DNA from 2 places in the Mammaliicoccus fleurettii genome. Region 1 is predicted to be linked to the other one. Evidence: predicted binding sites of a transcription regulator. Region 1 holds the regulator's gene; the other holds the start of a gene.

Region 1 (10,184 bases):
TATGCTAATAATGCTCCACCTGGTCCAGCATCTCTAATCGCACCACCAGAAGTCATAAATAAACCAGTACCTATACAACCTCCAATGGCAATCATAGAAATATGTCTATCTTTAAGCTTTCTTTGAACATTGTTCGTTGATTTTTCTTGAGCCATTGTTTTTTCCCTTTCTTTATTCCACAATCGAGCCACTAAAAAAAATCGCATATCATTAAGATATGCGACCTATATATGATCATTCCATACAAATTGGTAGCACATCACTTAGTGTGACAGTCCAGTATTTATTCAACACTGGCCCAATAAATAGTATTATGGATACTATTTATTTCGGCAACGTCCCCTTTCATCATTTCAACATACGCGCCATTACGCTTCTGAATAATTACTTTTGAACATCGCAACCTCTAACTCATTACTGAGGAATATTTAATTAAATTTCACTATTAAAACTATACCCGATGAAACGAGTAATTTCAATAGATTATTACTTTTTCAATCTAATTTCATCAACTAAGCTCCAAATAAATTCATCTTTTTCAACTGTATTAGAATCTTTAGAACCGTACTGGCGAACATTCACTTCTTGATTTTCCATTTCTTTGTCACCAACAACGAGCTGATAAGGTATTTTTTTCATTTGAGCTTCACGAATTTTATATCCCATTTTCTCATTTCGATCGTCAATATGAACACGTACACCTTGAGATTTCAAATCTTCTTGAATTGTTCTAGCGTAATCATAATGTAAATCAATATTTACAGGAATGATTTCCACTTGTTTCGGTGCTAACCAAATTGGGAATACACCTTTTGTTTCTTCTATTAAGAATGCAGTAAATCTTTCCATAGTAGAAATAACGCCTCTGTGAATTACGACTGGTCGATGTTCTTCACCATCATTACCGATATAAGTTAAATCAAATTTTTGAGGTAATAAGAAATCAAGTTGAGCTGTTGATAAAGTTTCTTCTTTACCCATTGCTGTTTTTACTTGTACGTCTAATTTCGGACCATAAAAGGCCGCTTCCCCTATAGCTTCTTCATAAGGTAATTCCATTTCATCAATTACTTCTTTAAGAACAGTTTGTGCTCTATTCCACATTTCATCATCGTCAAAATACTTTTCTTTATCTTCTGGGTCACGATAACTTAATCTAAATGTATAATCTTCGAATCCAAAGTCATCGTATACATCAAGAATCATATTTACAACACGTTTAAATTCTTCTTTAATTTGATCAGGTCTTACAAAGATATGTGCATCATTTAAAGTCATACCTCTAACACGTTGTAAACCAGATACTGCACCACTCGCTTCATATCTATGCATCATTCCTAATTCTGCAATACGTATTGGTAATTCTCTGTATGAATGACGGCTATTTTTATAAATCATCATATGATGTGGACAGTTCATAGGTCTAAGAACTAATTCTTCATTTCCTAGATCCATTGTAGGGAACATGTCTTCGTGATAATGATCCCAGTGACCAGATTTTTTATAGAAATCAACGTTTGCCATAATTGGAGTATAAACATGGTCATAGCCCATTGCTACTTCTTTATCTACAATATAACGTTCTAATTCACGTCTAATAACTGCACCATTAGGCAACCATAATGGTAGTCCTGCTCCAACATCTTGGTTAGTAGTAAATAATTCTAACTCTTTACCAATTTTTCTATGGTCACGTTCTTTTCTTTCTTCTAAAACTTTCAAATACGCTTTCAATTCTTTCTTATCGAAAAATGCAGTGCCATAAATACGTTGAAGCATCTTATTATTTGAATCGCCTCTCCAATAAGCACCAGCTGTTGATAATAGTTTGAACTCTTTAATTTTTGAAGTTGATGGTACGTGAACGCCACGGCATAAATCAGTGAATTCACCTTGAGTGTATAAAGTTACATTTTCATCTTCAGGTATAGCATCTATTAATTCCAATTTATATTCATCATTTTTAAAGAAATCTTTTGCTTCGTCGCGTGTTACAACTTTACGTTCAATCTTAAAGTTTTCATTTACGATTTGCTTCATTTCTTTTTCTATAGTTTCGAAGTCGTCACTAGAAATTTTGTGTTCAGTATCTACATCATAATAGAAACCACCTTCAATAACAGGACCAACACCAAACTTTACATCACCGTATAATCTTTGTAATGCTTGAGCCATTAAATGTGCTGTAGAATGTCTTAATACTTCTAAAGCATCATCACTACCTGGTGTAACGATTTCTAGCTCCCCATCATTTTCCAAAGGTCTTGTTAAATCTACTAGTTGATTATTAAATTTACCGGCAACTGCTTTTTTTCTTAATCCTGGACTAATAGATTGAGCAATTTCTTCAGTTGTAGTGCCTTGTTCAAACCCTTTCACATTACCATCTGGAAATTTAATGTTTATTTCACTCATAACGACTTCCTCCTCATTTTTTCTATTAAAGAACATAAAAAAGAGACCTCATCCAAAGGGACGAAATCTCTCGCGGTACCACCCTCATTAACGCACTCAAAAACTGAGCACGATAACTCTACATAAGATAACGGTCTTGAGCCGTATGTGGATTAACACATCATGTATGAGGGAGTAACAATTTATATTGCATTATCTCAATTCCAGCGATATGAGACTCTCTGTAAATGCTTTATAGACGTCATGTCCTCTAAATTTTTATATTCATTTAAGATAATTCAATTATACAACTCTATTTTAAAATATCAAGTTAAATTTAAGCTCTATAATTTTTACCTTCTAGCTCGTAATCTTCAGTTATTGTTTTGATTCTTTCCATAATACGACTCGCTTTTGTAATTTCTGCACCTTGTCTCGTCTTACTTAAATGAAACTCTAATTCATCAAAGTTAAAATTAGAACTAAAAAATGTCGGCAATTTGTGAACCATTCTATAATGTAACAATGGTCCTAATATTTCATCTCTTACCCATGGTGTTAATTCTTCCGCACCAATATCATCCAACATCAATACTTTTGCTTCACGAGCTGATTCAAATCTATCACTAAAGGAACCATCATTAAATCCATTTTTCAACACTCTAATAAATTCTGGTAAATAAATTATTGTAGATGGCTGTTTTTTTAATTTAAGTTGGTTAGATATCGCACCTAGAATATATGATTTACCTGTACCAAAAGGACCATGAATATAAAGACCTTTTGTATCTTCTCCAGCAACAATTTTATTGCATATTTCCATGGCTTTTTTAATAATAGTCATCCTCGACTCATTATCAACATATATATCTTTAATTGTTGCCTTTAAAGTTTCTTCTGGCATTTGGAATGACGTGACAAGATTTGATTCAAATTTACGTTCATCATATTCAATTTTATTTGGACAAGGTAAATACCTTGTTTTTATGTGATCATTTTCAATATATAATTCTGGTACATGCCCTTTTACGAAATTTATACATTTACTATAACTCGCACATTTTTCACAGCATTTAGATTGGTCTTTATAAGCTTGTAACTGGTCTAAATCAGTCTCAATTATTTCATTTGTTAACTCTGACTGGTGTTCATCTAAAAATGCTTTAACTTCTTTATGATTGAGTGTATCTTTTTTTATCTTTTCCAATCTCTTTTGAAAATCTTTATTTTGTTTTAAATGTTGACCTAATGGTTCCATTAATGATCACCTTCTTTCCAAAAAGCTTCCATTTCTTTTTGAAGCTCTTGTTTTCTTTTTTCAAATGCAGCGTTCGATTCGTTATTTTTCTGTTGTTCATCTTTTGGTTTTTCAGATGACTTTTGTTTCAACAACCATTCAGGTGTTTTTTCAATTGATTTTAACTTAAATGAGTTATTCGATGTATTAATACGCTCTTTTTTCTTTTCTTCAGTTTGTTTATCAAGTTTTTTAATATGATGATACGCCTCTTCAGCAGAAGTTAATTTTAGTTTTTTCCAATTTGAAGCAATTTCTTCAATATATGCTTTCGGTAGCTGCATGTTTTTTGTAAACATTACATATTGTAACAATATATTCAATACGCCAAACGGTAATTTCTCTCTTGTTATAATATCTTCAACAACCCTTTTTTGGGCAGTCGTAGGTTCTGATTTTGTAAATGATGACAACATCTCAATCGGACTAGTTGTATCAAGTAATTCAAACCATGACAACAGAGAATCTACTTCCTGCTGTGAATCATTTAGTTCAGATTTGGGTTTTTCTCGTTTTAGTTCTAACGCAGGAAGTTCACCTTCGTGCTCAATTTGATATATGGAACGTGCATGTTTTCTTAAATCTTGTAGAGAAATCGTTTGATTTTCTGTTATTGATTTTAAAATAATTGATTTCATTTCAACTGGCGTAATGCCATATAAAGTTGCTATTTGAATAATGACTTCTTTAGTTTGTTTGTTCAATATTTCTTTAGAAATCAAATGATTATTCAATAATAACTCCAACATTTCAAAATCAAATTGCACATCCGATAAATCAAGCCCTTTACTTTTAGTGTCTAATTTAATTTGAATATCATCTTGATGTTCTAATTCTGATAACTTAGGAATTTTAAACACATCAGTGAAACTTTTCGTCACTTCATTATATTCTGTTGTTGATATACTTTTATCTTTGTATCTATTTTTTAATGAAATATATCTCGCTTTACCGATTTGTTGGTATAAAAATACCGATAACAATGGGTCATTGAAAAACTGTTCTGTTGTTGCTGGTTGTTCTAGCATATATACAAATGTTTGTTCTTGTTGATTAGTCTTAAAGAAAGTTTTTAATAAACCAATACCTTCTAACAAATCGAGTGAATCTCTAAAACTAGATAAATTAATTTTCAAATCATTCATTATCGTGTAATGGTTATATGCTTCTATTTCATTATGATAGTTAAATTGTGATAAATATAAATAAACACCAATTGCATCTGTTCCAATTAATGGCGTGTATAAGCTGATTAATATATCTTGATGAACATGTGTATAATTATAATTTGATTTAACATAAAAACCATCACTTGGTTTTACGCCATTAAAATATTCCGCCATTAATACTCACCTTACTTTCGGTCTTTCAATATACCTTGCATTGATTTTAATAATTGATCGACATCTTTAAATTCTCTATATACTGAAGCGAATCTTACATATGAAACTTGATCCACGTCCATTAAATGTTCCATAACTTTTTCCCCAATATCATTGGAAGATACTTCTGTAATACCTTCAGATCTTAATTCTTTTTCTACTTGATTCGTAATATCTTCCAACTTTTGATAAGCAACCGGTCTTTTCTCACATGATCGAACCAATCCATTTAATATTTTATCTCTATTGAAAGTTTGTCTAGCTCCATCTTTTTTAACGACTATTAGTGGCGTAAGTTCTACCCTCTCGAAAGTTGTGAAACGAAAGCCACATGATTCACATTCTCTTCTTCGTCTAATTGCAACTAAATCATCAGCATGTCTAGAGTCTACTACTTTAGAATTTTCGTATTTACAGTTTGGACATCTCATTCGTTTCACCTCTTATATACATTTAATTTCATACATAAATTATACAGTAGTTTCGTATATTTTTAAACGCTCACTATTTTACATAGGGTATACAATAATACATTTATCACTTAAAAGAAATTATTTTAATAAAAAGAACGTAATGTGGAATTAGTTTTACCACATTACGTTCTTCTCGTAAATTATATTAATTATGAAATTTTTTGTTCTCTAACTTCTGATAAAATATTTGCAACTTGTTCAGCTAATTCTACAACTCTCATTGAATAGCCCCACTCATTGTCGTACCAAGCTAATACTTTAACTTTATTTGAATCGATTACCATTGTAGATTGCTCGTCAACAATTGCCGAATGAGGATCTGTATTAAAGTCTATAGATACAAGCGGTTCATCATTTACATCCATAATACCTTTCAATGGACCATTACTTGCTTGACGTAATGCATCGTTAACCTGTTCAACTGTCACATCTGTCTTTAAATCTACTACTAAATCAACAAGAGATACATTGGAAGTTGGAACTCTCAAAGCCATACCGTGCATCTTACCTTCAAGTTCAGGAAGTACGAGTGCTAAAGCTTTAGCAGCGCCTGTTGAAGTTGGGATAATACTATCAGTACAAGAACGAGCTCTTCTTAAATCTTTATGCGGATTATCTAGATTTTTTTGATCATTAGTAAAAGCATGAACAGTTGTCATTAATCCATTTTCAATGCCAAAAGTATCATTAAGTACTTTAGCAACAGGACTTAAACAATTTGTTGTACAAGATGCGTTAGATAATATGTCATACTTATTCAAATCAATCGCATTATCATTCACACCTCTTACGATAGTTTGAACTTGACCACCTTTAGAAGGTCCAGTTAATATAACTTTTTTAGCACCAGCATCAATATGAGAAATTGCTTTATCTCCATGATTGAATTTACCAGTTGCTTCGATAACGATATCGATATCTAAAGTTCCCCATGGCAATAATTTAGGATCTCTTTCAGAAACTAGTAGTATTTTATGACCATCTATAACAATACCATCTTCAACCGCTTCAATTTCTCCATCTAATTTACCGTGCGTTGAATCATATTTAATTAAATGTGCAATTGTTTCTGGTGGATAAGAAGCATTGATAGCTACAATGTTTAAAAAATCAGATTTAAGTGAACCTCTCAATACCATTCTTCCAATTCTTCCTAAACCATTAATTGCAATATTTTTCGTCATAGTCGAGAACCCCTTTTAATGTGATATACTATTTATTGCAATTAGTATATCACATTAAAAGTTTATTGAAAACGTTTTCTAATATGTTTTTTAAAAATTTATCATTAGTTTAATGTAAATAAAAATAAGCAATAAAAATGCTAATGTATCAAAAAAACACTCTCAGTCCATTAATTCCAAACAGGCTGAGAGTGTTATATATATTTTATAAGAATTATTACTTTAACGACCTATATATTAAAGTTGTTTGTGAGTAATGTTTCTATATTTTGAGTTAAATCTACTAATGATCCATTATTGTCTATAATAACATCTGCCATTTCTTTTTTTTCTTCAATAGGCATTTGTGATTTGATTCTTGATAATGCTTCTTCATCAGTTAATTGATTACGCTGTTTCAAACGAACTATTTGTGTTTCCTTTGTAGTATAAACCAACCATGTTTCATCTACTGTATCTTGAAGATTGTTCTCAAATAATAATGGTATATCCATAATGACATTTTTATCTTTTTTTAACCCTAACTGTTTTTCTTCTTCCATAATTTCTCTAACAATAGGGTGAACAATGTTATTAAGTTTTTTCCTCATGTCTTCGTCTTTAAAAACGATTGATCCTACATACTGTCTATTCATTTCACCATTTAATATTGCTTTTTTACCAAATACTTCTTCTACTTGTCGAAGCCCTTTACTACCTGTTTCAACAGCTTTTCGACTTGCAACATCAGCATCAACAATATAAAATCCACGTTCTTTTAACATCTTTGAAACGGTTGATTTACCCGTTGCAATGCCTCCTGTTAAGCCTATGACTTTCGGCATTTTTTCACCTACTTTTGACAATTTGGACAATAATGTGTATTTCTTGTCGCTATAACTTTCTGGAGTACTGGTCCACCACATTGACCACATACTTTTTTACCATATATTAAATGTTTCTCTTGCATCGTTCCTTTTTCACCGTCTGCATTATAATAGTCTGATATACTCGATCCACCATTATCTATTCCTTCTTGCAGGACGTTAACCACTTCTTTAAACACTTTCTCTCTCTCATTTACTGTTAAATCTTTTATAATTCTCGTAGGTAAAACACCTGCTCTTAATAAAGCTTCACAAGCGTATATATTCCCACAACCTGATATAACAGTATGATCCAATATAGCAACTTTTATTGGTTTATTAATAAATTTCTTTGACATAATTTTTTCCAGATAATGTTCATAAGCTTCTTTTACAAATGGTTCAGGTGCTATTTTCAGTACAGAAGGATACTCATTCAACTCATCTAACGCTCTCAATTCACCAAATCTACGAATGTCTGTATAAATAAGTTTCAATCCATTATCTAATGCAAAAATTACATGCCAATGCTTTCTATGATTTTCTATTTCTATATTAGATAGCTCAGGAACAGTAAAAAATGCGCCAGTCATTCCAAAATGACACATAATGATTTTACTTTCTGATTCTTTTTCAATTTCCATAAAAATATATTTACTTCTTCTATATACATTTATGATTTTAAATTGTTCTGTTCGTTCCTTAAACAATTCTAAAGTTGTTCCTTTTATAATTGTTTCTTTCCCAACTTCTTTTCCAATTTTCACTTTATCTGAAAAAGTTACATTTTGAATAGTTGCACCTAGTATTCTAGGTGTAATCACTCTTTTAACACTTTCAACTTCTGGTAATTCCGGCATATTCAATCTTCTTTCTATTACTTATTTTGCATCGTACCATGTTTCTCCATAACTTGATTCTACACTTAATGGCACTGATAATTCGAGTGCATTATCCATGATATCTTCAACGAATGGTTTAAATGTTTCTAATTCGTCTTTCGGAACTTCAAAAATCAATTCATCGTGTACTTGTAATAACAATTTAGCTTTAAATTCTTTTTCTTTCATTTTATTAGAAAATTGAACCATTGCTAATTTTATAATGTCAGCTGCGCTACCTTGAATTGGTGTGTTCATTGCAGTTCTTTCTGCAAAACTTCTTAAATTAAAGTTTCTATTCGTAATATCAGGTGTGTATCTACGTCTATGAAGCAATGTTTCCACGTAACCTTTTTGCTTAGCATCTTGAACGATAGTATCCATATATTCTTTTACTTTAGGGAAACTATCTAAATAATCATCTATGAATTTTTTAGCAGCTTTTCTTGTTATACCTAAACTTTGGCTAAGTCCATAATCACTTATACCATATACAATTCCAAAGTTTACTGCTTTTGCTTGTCTTCTCATATTTGAGGTTACTTCCTCTTTTTCTACGTTAAACACTCTCATCGCAGTAGTTGTATGGATATCTTCATTAGCAGTAAAAGCTTCTTTCATATGTTCGTCACCTGTTATATCAGCCAACACTCGCAACTCGATTTGTGAATAGTCAGCAGCAAAAATAACGTGATTTTCTTTACTTGGACGAAATGCTTTTCTGATTTTTCTACCTTCTTCTAACCGTATCGGTATATTTTGTAAGTTAGGTTCTATTGAGCTTAATCTACCAGTTTGAGCCAAGGTTTGATTAAATCTAGTATGAATCTTACCTTCTGAAGTTATCATTTTTTGTAAGCCTTCAATGTAAGTCGATTGTAATTTAGCAAGTTGTCTATAAACTAAAATATCTTCAATAATTGGATGTTCATTTCTCAATTGTTCTAATACATCAACTGCTGTAGAATAGCCTGTTTTTGTTTTTTTAATAATAGGTAATTTTAAATCTTCAAATAAAACTACACCTAGCTGTTTAGGTGAATTTATATTAAATTCACTTCCAGCATGATTGTGAATCTGTTCAATCAATTTATCGATACGAACTTTTAAATCTTCTTGCATTTCAACTAATGTATCTTTATCTACAGTTATACCGATATATTCCATTTCAGCTAATACTCTTGCTAATGGTAACTCTAAATCATCATGTAGACTAAGTTGCGCTCTTTCTTTCATTAGCTCGACCATTTTTTCTTTTGTCTCAAATATTGCAGTTACTTTTTTAGCAATACATTCAAAAAGTACTTCACGTTCAGGAACATGTAGCTTTTTACCTTTACCATATATACTTTCATCATTTGGTACATAATAAATGCCAAACTCAGAAACAACTGAGTACACATCATCGATTGTTCTAGATGGATCCAATATATAACTAGCGAGCATTGTATCAAATTGAATATTTTCAACTTTAATACCTAATCTTTCACATAAAATAATTGTCTTTTTAGAATCATATGCTGAGAATTTCACATTCCCATTTTCTAACCAAGCGTGTAAGTCTTTATTTTGTTCGAGTTCTTCAAGTGAAATGACATACGTTTTATCATTGGCATGAATTGCAAATCCAAGAATATCAGCCTTTAAATAATTGTTTTCGTTTGTTTCAAAATGTATAGCTGCTTCTTTAATATTTGCAAAATCAAAATCTTTTAAATGATCTTGATA
Region 2 (10,184 bases), on a different contig from region 1:
TAAAATTACGCAAACAATAGCTATTATAACTACGCATATTGCAACGATTTTTGTGATTTTTTTCTTTTCTTCTGCATTCAATGGATCAGGTACTTCGATACCAGCAAGACCTAAATATTTTTTGTTAGTTAAGAAATAAATAACTAAACCAAGAAACATACCTACTGCTGCTACTGCGAAACCAGCATGGAAGCCTACATTAACTTGTAACCAACCGATTAATAGTGGTGATAATAATGCACCTAAGTTAATTGACATGTAGAAAATTGTAAATGCTGAGTCTAATCTTGGATCGTTCTTTTCGTATAATAAACCAACAGTTGAAGAAATGTTTGGTTTTAATAATCCAGTACCAATAATTAAGAATAGTAGTGCGACTAATAATAATGTGAAATTACTAGGTAATGATAATAGTATATGACCAATCATGATGAGTATTCCACCATAGAACAGTGCATGTCGTGTACCTGTAATTCTATCAGCAATCCATCCTCCGATTACACCACTCATGTAAACAAGTGCACCGTAAATAGATACAATTTGTAATGCTAAACCTTGGTCAATGCCAAATCCACCTTTTGCTACTGAATAGTAAATGTAGTAGGCGAGAATTGCTTTCATTCCATAATAACTAAATCTTTCCCAAAATTCGGTTAGGAATAATGTTGACAACCCTTTAGGATGACCAAAGAAACCAGTACGTGGTGTACTTTGAATAATTTCCTCTTTTGTATAATGTTTGTTACCCATTTTTTACTTCCCCTCATAATAAACTGTATTCATTTTAGATGTACTTAAAAATAGCACATGTTAAATTGTAATCGTTTCATAAAATAAACACAAGTTAAAGATTACTAATATTCATACAATAATGATTATTTGCAATAATTAAAACCAGTAGTATCAAGGGATGTAGAAAATAGAATTATTTCTTTAAAAATGTAAACGCTTTCTTATGATAAAGAGTAATAAGTTTATATATGTGAAAAAATAAAATAAGACGTAGATTAATTGGGAAGTTAATCTGAGAGATAGGGCAAGTTGTAGATTAATTCGGGAGTTAATCTAAGAGTTCAGTCAAGTTGTAGATTAAGTCGGAAGTTAATCTAAGAGTTTAAGCAAGTTGTAGATTAATTCGGGAGTTAATCGAAGAGATCAGCCAAGTTGTAGATTAAGTCGGAAGTTAATCTAAGAGTTCGACTAAGTTGTAGATTAATTGGGAAGTTAATCTAAGAGTTCAGTCAAGTTGTAGATTAAGTCGGGAGTTAATCGAAGAGATAGAGCAAGTTGTAGATTAAGTCAGAAGTTAATCTAAGACATACTCAAATTCAACACCATACACTGAAAAGCTCATAGGGCATCAATGACTTTCATAAAAAATAAGAGCAGAGATTCATTTTTAATAATGAATTTCTGCTCTTATTATATTTCTGTGCCACTCACTGTATATGCTACTATCTGTTATCTATATTTTCAGGGTATAGGTCATGGTTCATCATGCGATATTCTGCCATTTTTTCATATTTTGAGTCAGGTCTTCCATAGTTAGTATAAGGGTCTATTGAGATGCCGCCACGTGGTGTGAATTTACCTAAAACTTCAATATAATGTGGATCCATTAATTCTATTAAGTCGTTCATAATAACGTTCATGCAGTCTTCATGAAAGTCTCCATGATTTCTAAAGCTAAATAAGTACAATTTTAAAGATTTAGATTCTACCATTTTAACATTTGGAATGTATGATATATAAATCGTAGCAAAATCTGGTTGACCAGTTATTGGGCATAAAGAAGTGAATTCTGGACAATTAAATTTAACGAAGTAATCTCTACCTTGATGTTTATTGTCGAATACTTCTAACACTTCTGGTTTATATTGATCATGGTATTGATTGTTCTGGTTTCCTAATAATGTGATATCTTTTAATTCTTCTTTATTTCGTCCTTCTGACATTATGATTCTCCTTTTGTAATTGATTCTTTAGGTTTTGGATTTCTTTGAGCTTTTTTGAACATATAATATCCTGCAAGGAATATAATGATGTATCCTAAATAACTTAATAAATCTGGAACTTCTTTAAATATGATGAAACCGAGTAAAGCACTAAATATGACAGATGCGTATACAAATATTGAAATGTCTTTAGCAGCTGCATGACTATATGCGATTGTTATACCAAACTGTCCAACTGTAGCGAATACACCTGACATTAATAATATGATGATTTGTGATAAAGTCATTGGTTCAAATGTGAAAATGACAAATGGGATTAATGCTACTGTTGAAAAGAATGAAAAATAAAATACTGTAGTATAGGATTTCTCACGTTGTCCTAATGGTCGCAAAGCAGTATATGCACCAGCTGCAAAGATTCCGGATAATAAACCGATAACTGCGGGCATTGTATCTGAATCCAATGAAGGCTTAATGATGAAAATTGAACCAGCAATTGCAATAACCATTGCAATAATTTGATATTTCCGAGCTTTTTCATTTAAAAACAACGCACAAAGTAGTATAGTCCAGAATGGATTTAATTTCATTAACATATCCGCATCACTCAATACCATATGATCGATTGCATATATGTTGAGTAAAACACCAATTAAGCCCAGTGTAGAACGTAAAATAAGTAATGGTTGGTTTTCTAATTTTCCGAAAAATGGTGCTTTATATTTGATGACGAAGTAAATAGGTACAATCATCGCGATGAGGTTTCTAAATAGTGATTTTTGAAAAACTGGTAAATCACCAGAAAGTCTGAAGAATACAGCCATTAAACTAAAACCAATTGAAGAAATGAGTATTGCAATGATGCCTTTAACTGTAGAGTTCATTTAAACACCTTCTATTTTTTATCAATGAACATATATTATCATAATTCACTTTAAAAAGTATATGTCATGTTGACTGAAATCATTTTTGAAACTTAATTTTATGAAAGTAATTTTCAAATGTTGATTTATCAACGATTGTCATATGTGGATGGAAAGTCAACCCTATTTTTTTTAAAAAAATAAGGTAATATAAGTGTTATGAATCATTTATAGTGTTATAATAAATCACATAATATAGTATCTACATAAAAAAGCAGACACAATATCTTGTGTTTTGCACATTTAGAATAAAATTGAATAAAGTGTTGGATTTTTTGTATTGTTATTTTATAAATGCAATTTATTAAGTATATATATGTGGCAGGTGAAAGTTAATGAAGATAATTTATTACTCTTTAACAGGTAATGTAAGACGATTCATTCAGAGGGCTGGGTTGTCTGATACAATGGCTCTCACTGAGGCAAACAAAACAAATGCAATTAATGAACCATTTATAATTGTGACAGGTACAATCGGATTCGGACAAGTTCCTGATACTGTACAAGATTTTTTGAATGTAAATCATCAACATCTGAGAGCAGTAGCAGGTAGTGGAAATAGAAATTGGGGACAGAATTTCGCGAAAGCAAGTGAAGAAATCGCGAATAAATATCATGTCCCTTTATTGATGAAGTTTGAATTACACGGTAACCAAGAAATAGCAGATGAATTTAAAGAAAAGGTGGTTAATCTCTATGAAAATGATAAACAAACAGAAGCAAAATCATATTGAATTAAACAATAAAGTGACAAAGAGAAGAGAAGATGGATTTTTTGATATTGAAAAAGACCAAGAAGCATTAGAAGTATATTTAGAAGAAATTGCAGAAAAAACAATTCAATTTAATGACCCAATAGAGCGTTTGCACTTTTTAGTAGATCAAGACTTCTATTATGATCTATTTAAAGAATATAGCGAAGAATCACTAAAAGAGATAAACCAATTTGCAGATTCAATTCCTTTTCAATTTGCAAGTTATATGTCAGCAAGTAAATTTTTCAAAGATTACGCTTTAAAGACGAATGATAAATCAGAATATTTAGAAACTTACAAAGAACACGTTATTATTGTGTCTTTATATTTAGCAAAAGGTAATGTTGAACAAGCTAAGCAGTTTGTTGAAGGTATGATTGAACAACGTATTCAACCAGCTACACCAACATTCTTAAATGCTGGTAGAGCAAGACGTGGGGAACTAGTAAGTTGTTTCTTATTAGAAGTGGATGATAGTTTGAATTCAATTAACTTTATTGATTCAACTGCTAAACAATTAAGTAAAATTGGTGGCGGGGTAGCTATTAATTTATCTAAACTACGTGCTCGTGGTGAAGCAATTAAAGGTATAAAAGGAGTAGCTAAAGGTGTACTTCCAGTTGCAAAATCACTAGAAGGTGGATTTAGTTATGCTGATCAACTTGGTCAAAGACCTGGTGCAGGAGCAGTTTATTTAAATATCTTCCATTACGACGTATTAGAATTTTTAGATACTAAAAAAGTTAACGCAGATGAAGACATTAGACTTTCAACAATCTCTACAGGTTTAATCGTTCCTTCTAAATTCTTTGATTTAGCTAAAGAAGGTAAAGATTTCTATATGTTCGCACCACATACTGTTGAACGTGAATACGGTGTAACACTTGATGATATTAACCTTGACGAGTATTACGATGAACTTGTAGCAAATCCTAACATTATCAAAAAAGCTAAAGATGCTCGTGATATGTTAAATACAATTGCGCAAACTCAATTACAATCAGGTTATCCATACTTAATGTTCAAAGATAATGCGAATAAAGTACACCCAAACTCTGAAATTGGCCAAATTAAAATGAGTAATTTATGTACTGAAATTTTCCAATTACAAGAAACATCCATTATTAACGATTATGGAACAGAAGATGAAATCAAACGTGATATTTCATGTAATTTAGGATCATTAAACATTGTAAATGTAATGGAATCTAAGAAATTTAAAGATTCAGTCCATACAGGAATGGATGCTTTAACAGTTGTGTCTGATGATACAGAAATTAAAAATGCTCCAGGAGTTAGAAAAGCGAACAGTGAATTGCATTCAGTTGGCTTAGGAGTAATGAATTTACATGGTTATTTAGCTAAAAACAAAATCGGATATGAATCAGAACAAGCAAAAGACTTTGCTAATGTATTCTTTATGATGATGAACTACTATTCTATTGAGCGTTCAATGGAAATAGCTAAAGAAAGACAAGAAACATATGCTGATTTCGAAAAATCTGATTATGCTTCAGGTAAATATTTTGAAAAATACATTCAATCTGATATTAAACCACAATACGACAATGTTGGAGCATTATTTGAAGGCATTGAAATGCCAACTGCTGAAGATTGGAAAGCATTAGCAGAGGCAGTTAAAGAAAATGGATTATATCATGCTTATAGACTTGCTATTGCACCAACTCAAAGTATTTCATATGTACAAAATGCTACAAGTTCAGTAATGCCAATCGTAGATCAAATTGAAAGAAGAACTTATGGTAATGCAGAAACATTTTACCCAATGCCATTCTTATCACCAGAAACTATGTGGTATTACAAATCAGCATTTAATACAGATCAAATGAAATTAATTGATTTAATTGCAACAATTCAAGAGCACGTAGACCAAGGTATTTCTACAATCTTATATGTTAATTCAGAAATTTCTACGCGTGAACTTTCAAGATTATACGTATATGCTCATCATAAAGGTTTGAAATCACTTTACTATACACGTAATAAATTATTAAGTGTAGAAGAATGTACAAGTTGTTCAATTTAATCATTTTAATAAGATAGGAGATCTAACATGAAGGCAGTAAATTGGAATACACAAGAAGATATGACGAATATGTTCTGGCGTCAAAACATCTCACAAATGTGGGTTGAGTCAGAATTCAAAGTATCTAAAGATATGGCAAGTTGGGAAACACTGACTGAAGCAGAAAAAAACACATTTAAAAAAGCATTAGCTGGACTTACAGGTTTAGACACACATCAAGCAGATGATGGAATGCCATTAATCATGATGCACACTCAAGATTTAAGAAAAAAAGCTGTATATTCATTTATGGGAATGATGGAACAAATACATGCGAAAAGTTATTCTCATATATTTACTACATTATTGCCATCTAGTGAAACAAATGAATTATTAGATACTTGGGTTGTGGAAGAACCACATCTAAAATATAAATCAGATATGATCGTTGGAAACTACCATAAACTATGGGCTAAAGAAGCATCAATATATGATCAATATATGGCTAGAGTTTCAAGCGTGTTCTTAGAAACATTCTTGTTCTACTCAGGTTTCTATTATCCTTTATATTTAGCAGGACAAGGTCGTATGACAACATCAGGTGAAATTATTCGTAAAATATTATTAGACGAATCAATTCACGGTGTATTTACAGGTTTAGATGCACAAAGCCTGAAAAATGAACTTTCACAAGATGAACAAATTAAAGCAGATAGAGAAATGTATCGCATGCTAGATTTACTATATAAAAATGAGTATGAATATACAAAAACTTTATATGATGATATTGGTTTAACAAACGACGTAATGAATTACGTAACATATAATGCGAACAAAGCATTAGCAAACTTAGGATTTGACCCATATTATGAAGAAAAAGCATTCAATCCTATAATCGAGAACGCATTGAATACAAGCACTAAAAACCACGATTTCTTTAGTGTTAAAGGTGACGGTTACGTTATAGCATTAAACGTAGAAGCCCTAAAAGATGAAGACTTTATCTTTGAAGAAAAATAAGAATATAATGATCGTAGCCGAGACAAGTGAATTGTCTCGGCTCTTTTTTATGTGGAGAAAGTGGGCTTTATAGGGGTGGGCTAGATTATGGGGCGTGGTTGCGGGAGATGATTGTGCGCTAACTGGCAGAATTCCGGATTATGCTCCTTAGATTGCGCTAACTGGCAAAATTCCGAATTATGCTCCTTAGATTGCGCTAACTGGCAAAATTCTGAATAGTGCTCCTTAGAAAGTTCTAACTGGCATAATTCTGAATAATGCTCCTTAGAAAGTTCTAACTGGCATAATTCTGAATAGTGCTCCTTAGAAAGCTCTAACTGGCAGAATTCCGAATAGTGCTCCTTAGAAAGTTCTAACTGGCATAATTCTGAATAGTGCTCCTTAGGTTGTTCTAACTGGCAAAATTCCGAATAATGCTCCTTAGAGATAGCACCTCATACGGACATTATTCGGAATTATGTCCCTAACAGCGCCTCATACGGACATTACTCAGAATTATGTCCCTAACAACACCTCATACGGACATTATTCGGAATTATGTCCCTAACAGCACCTCATACGGACATTACTCAGAATTATGTCCCTAACAGCGCCTCATACGGACATTACTCAGAATTATGTCCCTAACAACACCTCATACGGACATTATTCGGAATTATGTCCCTAACAGCACCTCATACGGACATTACTCAGAATTATGTCCCTAACAGCGCCTCATACGGACATTACTCAGAATTATGTCCCTAACAACACCTCATACGGACATTATTCGGAATTATGTCCCTAACAGCACCTCATACGGACATTATTCGGAATTATGTCCCTAACGACCTCATGCTTTTTATTAATCTGTATTACAAAATAACAACTATTATCTTTTGCCATAAAAAGTTAACATATTTTTCAATATTAATTGATTTTAATAGAAAGTAATTGTTTATAATGAAGGTAATAGATGAAAGGTGGGTTTAATCTTGAAAAGAATTTTACTTGGCTTATTAACAGTATTAGTTATATCTGTGTTAGCTGCATGTGGAAATGATAAGAAGGAAGAAGAGCATAATCATTCGGAGCATAAATCGTCTGATAAACCTCAAGCTTTGGAAGTAGCATTAAATGTACCGAAAGAGGCGGAAAGTGGAGAAGAGGTTGAATTATCAGCTGAAGTTACACTTGGTAAAGAAAAGGTTAAAGATGCAGATGAAGTAATGTTCGAAATTGTGAAAGATGGAGACAAAGGTTCTTCTGAGATGAAGAAAGTTAAAGAAAATAAAGATGGCGTTTATAAATTGAAATACAAATTCAAAGATGCTGGTAAATACAATGTAACCAGTCATGTAACAGCTAGAGATCAACATACAATGCCTAATAAAGATATTGTTATAAAATAATTTTTAAAGAGGCTGAGACAAATTAAATTGTCTCAGCCTCTTATCATTTTTTGAAATAGCATTGCTTTTAATTTTATTCTTCATTACAATAGAGATAATGATAATCGTTATCAACTAATGAGAAGTAGGGTGTGACATGGGAAAATTTTTAATGCGTTTAGATGTTTTGATTGTATTATTAGTTATCACGACATTCTTCTCGATTTTTATAGGTGTGTCCGAAGTAAAACCGTTACACATATTTAACTTATCTGATGAACAAAAAAATATATTAGTATCGAGTAGAATTCCAAGAACAGTGAGTATTATAATTTCGGGTAGTTCTTTAGCAATTTGTGGTCTTATTATGCAACAGCTTACCCGTAATAAATTTGTTTCACCAACAACAGCTGGAACTATGGATTGGGCTAGATTAGGAATCTTAATTGCGCTCATCGCTTTTCCAGACGCAAATATATTAGTCAAATTACTATTTGCTACATTGTTGAGTTTGTGTGGAACAATGTTGTTTATGCAAATTCTTCAACGAATTCAATTCAAAGATGTCATATTCATCCCACTAGTTGGTATTATGCTCGGAAATATTGTTTCTAGTTTTTCTTCTTTTATTGCTTTAAGAACGAATACAGTTCAAAGTATTGGGAACTTTATGCAAGGTAATTTTTCAATTATTACTAGCGGTAGATATGAAATTCTATACATAAGCATTCCTTTTTTAATACTTGCATTTATATTTGCGAACCAATTCACGATTGCCGGAATGGGTAAAGATTTTAGTGTGAATTTAGGGCTTAACTATCAAAAAGTCGTAAATATCGGGCTGATTATCGCTTCGATTATTACTGCATTAGTTGTTGTAACAGTTGGAACAATGCCATTCTTAGGTTTAATTATTCCAAACTTAATTTCTATATTTAGAGGTGATCATTTAAAAAATGCTCTACCACATACTGCTGTATTCGGGGCGTTGTTTGTTATGATTTGCGATGTGTTAGGTAGATTAATCATCTTCCCATATGAAATTACAATTGGATTAACAATTGGCGTAATTGGTAGTTTTATTTTTATAGTAATGCTGATGAAAGGACGTTCAAGAAATGCTCAATAAATTATCGCCCATACATAAATTAATCCTTTTATCCGTATTAACTGTTCTAATTGCAGCTTTGTATTTATTTTATAATATTAATCCGAATATTTTAGAGTACCAATTAACCGGTCGTGTAAGAAAAGTAATCGCTATGTTGTTAGTAGGAGGAAGTATTGCTGTTTCTACAGTGATTTTTCAAACGATAACCAATAACAGAATTTTGACACCATCCATTATCGGTTTAGATGCTGTATATATGTTTATTAAGACTTCACTAATATTTATATTCGGTTCAACTTCATCAATTGTATTAAACTATCATTTGAATTTCATTATTACACTTGTTGGCATGATTTTATTTAGCTTGTTTTTATTCCAAATATTATTTAGATCTAAAGATCAAAATGTATTCTTTATACTATTGCTTGGTATTGTTTTCGGAACATTCTTCTCCAGTTTATCTAGCTTCATTGAAATGATGATTGATCCTGAAGAATTTTTATCTATACAAAGCGCGATGTTTGCAAGTTTTAATGCTATTAATGAAGAATTGCTTACAATATCAGGTGCGGCATTGTTAATTATGATCATTATAGCGTTCAGAATTAGACCATATTTAGATGTATTATCATTAGGAAAAGATCATGCAATAAACTTAGGTGTTAATTATACAAATGTTACGAGATGGCTGATGGTTATGGTTGCATTGCTTGTAACAATTTCAACTGCGTTAGTAGGACCTATTACATTTTTAGGTTTACTCGTAGTTAATCTCGCACATGAATTTATTAAAGAATTTGAACACAAATATATATTGCCAGCTTCTATACTCATAAGTTGGATTAGTTTGTTTCTAGGTCAATGGGTTGTCGAACATTTATTTGAAGGTAATACAGAAATTAGTATCATGATTAACTTTATTGGAGGTATTTACTTTATATTCTTAATTTTAAAGGAGCGTAATGTAGCATGATAAAAGTCGAAGGATTAACAAAAACTTATCATCAAAATAAAGTCGTAGATG

What was found. Region 1 encodes NrdR, which represses ribonucleotide reductase genes. Its sites were predicted from a motif close to AACACNATATATNGTGTT; they were not measured.
Region 2: a site for NrdR is predicted at 3,096-3,113, ahead of nrdI (class Ib ribonucleoside-diphosphate reductase assembly flavoprotein NrdI). Genes of this name have one in related genera too.

Annotation. Positions count from the first base shown of each region.
Region 1 covers NZ_MWJM01000002.1:47,515-57,698, reverse strand. Annotated here, with positions in the region: gene B2G86_RS01760 (amino acid permease) at 1-155, opposite strand, end outside; lysine riboswitch at 245-417, opposite strand; gene thrS (threonine--tRNA ligase) at 487-2,415, opposite strand; gene dnaI (primosomal protein DnaI) at 2,732-3,652, opposite strand; gene B2G86_RS01745 (replication initiation and membrane attachment family protein) at 3,652-5,034, opposite strand; gene nrdR (transcriptional regulator NrdR) at 5,046-5,504, opposite strand; gene B2G86_RS01735 (glyceraldehyde-3-phosphate dehydrogenase) at 5,696-6,730, opposite strand; gene coaE (dephospho-CoA kinase) at 6,961-7,554, opposite strand; gene mutM (DNA-formamidopyrimidine glycosylase) at 7,563-8,435, opposite strand; gene polA (DNA polymerase I) at 8,457-10,184, opposite strand, start outside.
Region 2 covers NZ_MWJM01000006.1:113,764-123,947, forward strand. Annotated here, with positions in the region: gene B2G86_RS06730 (peptide MFS transporter) at 1-750, opposite strand, end outside; gene queF (preQ(1) synthase) at 1,455-1,955, opposite strand; gene B2G86_RS06740 (DMT family transporter) at 1,955-2,839, opposite strand; gene nrdI (class Ib ribonucleoside-diphosphate reductase assembly flavoprotein NrdI) at 3,214-3,612, shown strand; gene nrdE (class 1b ribonucleoside-diphosphate reductase subunit alpha) at 3,575-5,680, shown strand; gene nrdF (class 1b ribonucleoside-diphosphate reductase subunit beta) at 5,708-6,679, shown strand; gene B2G86_RS06760 (FixH family protein) at 7,654-8,070, shown strand; gene B2G86_RS06765 (ABC transporter permease) at 8,207-9,178, shown strand; gene B2G86_RS06770 (iron chelate uptake ABC transporter family permease subunit) at 9,168-10,133, shown strand; gene B2G86_RS06775 (iron ABC transporter ATP-binding protein) at 10,130-10,184, shown strand, end outside.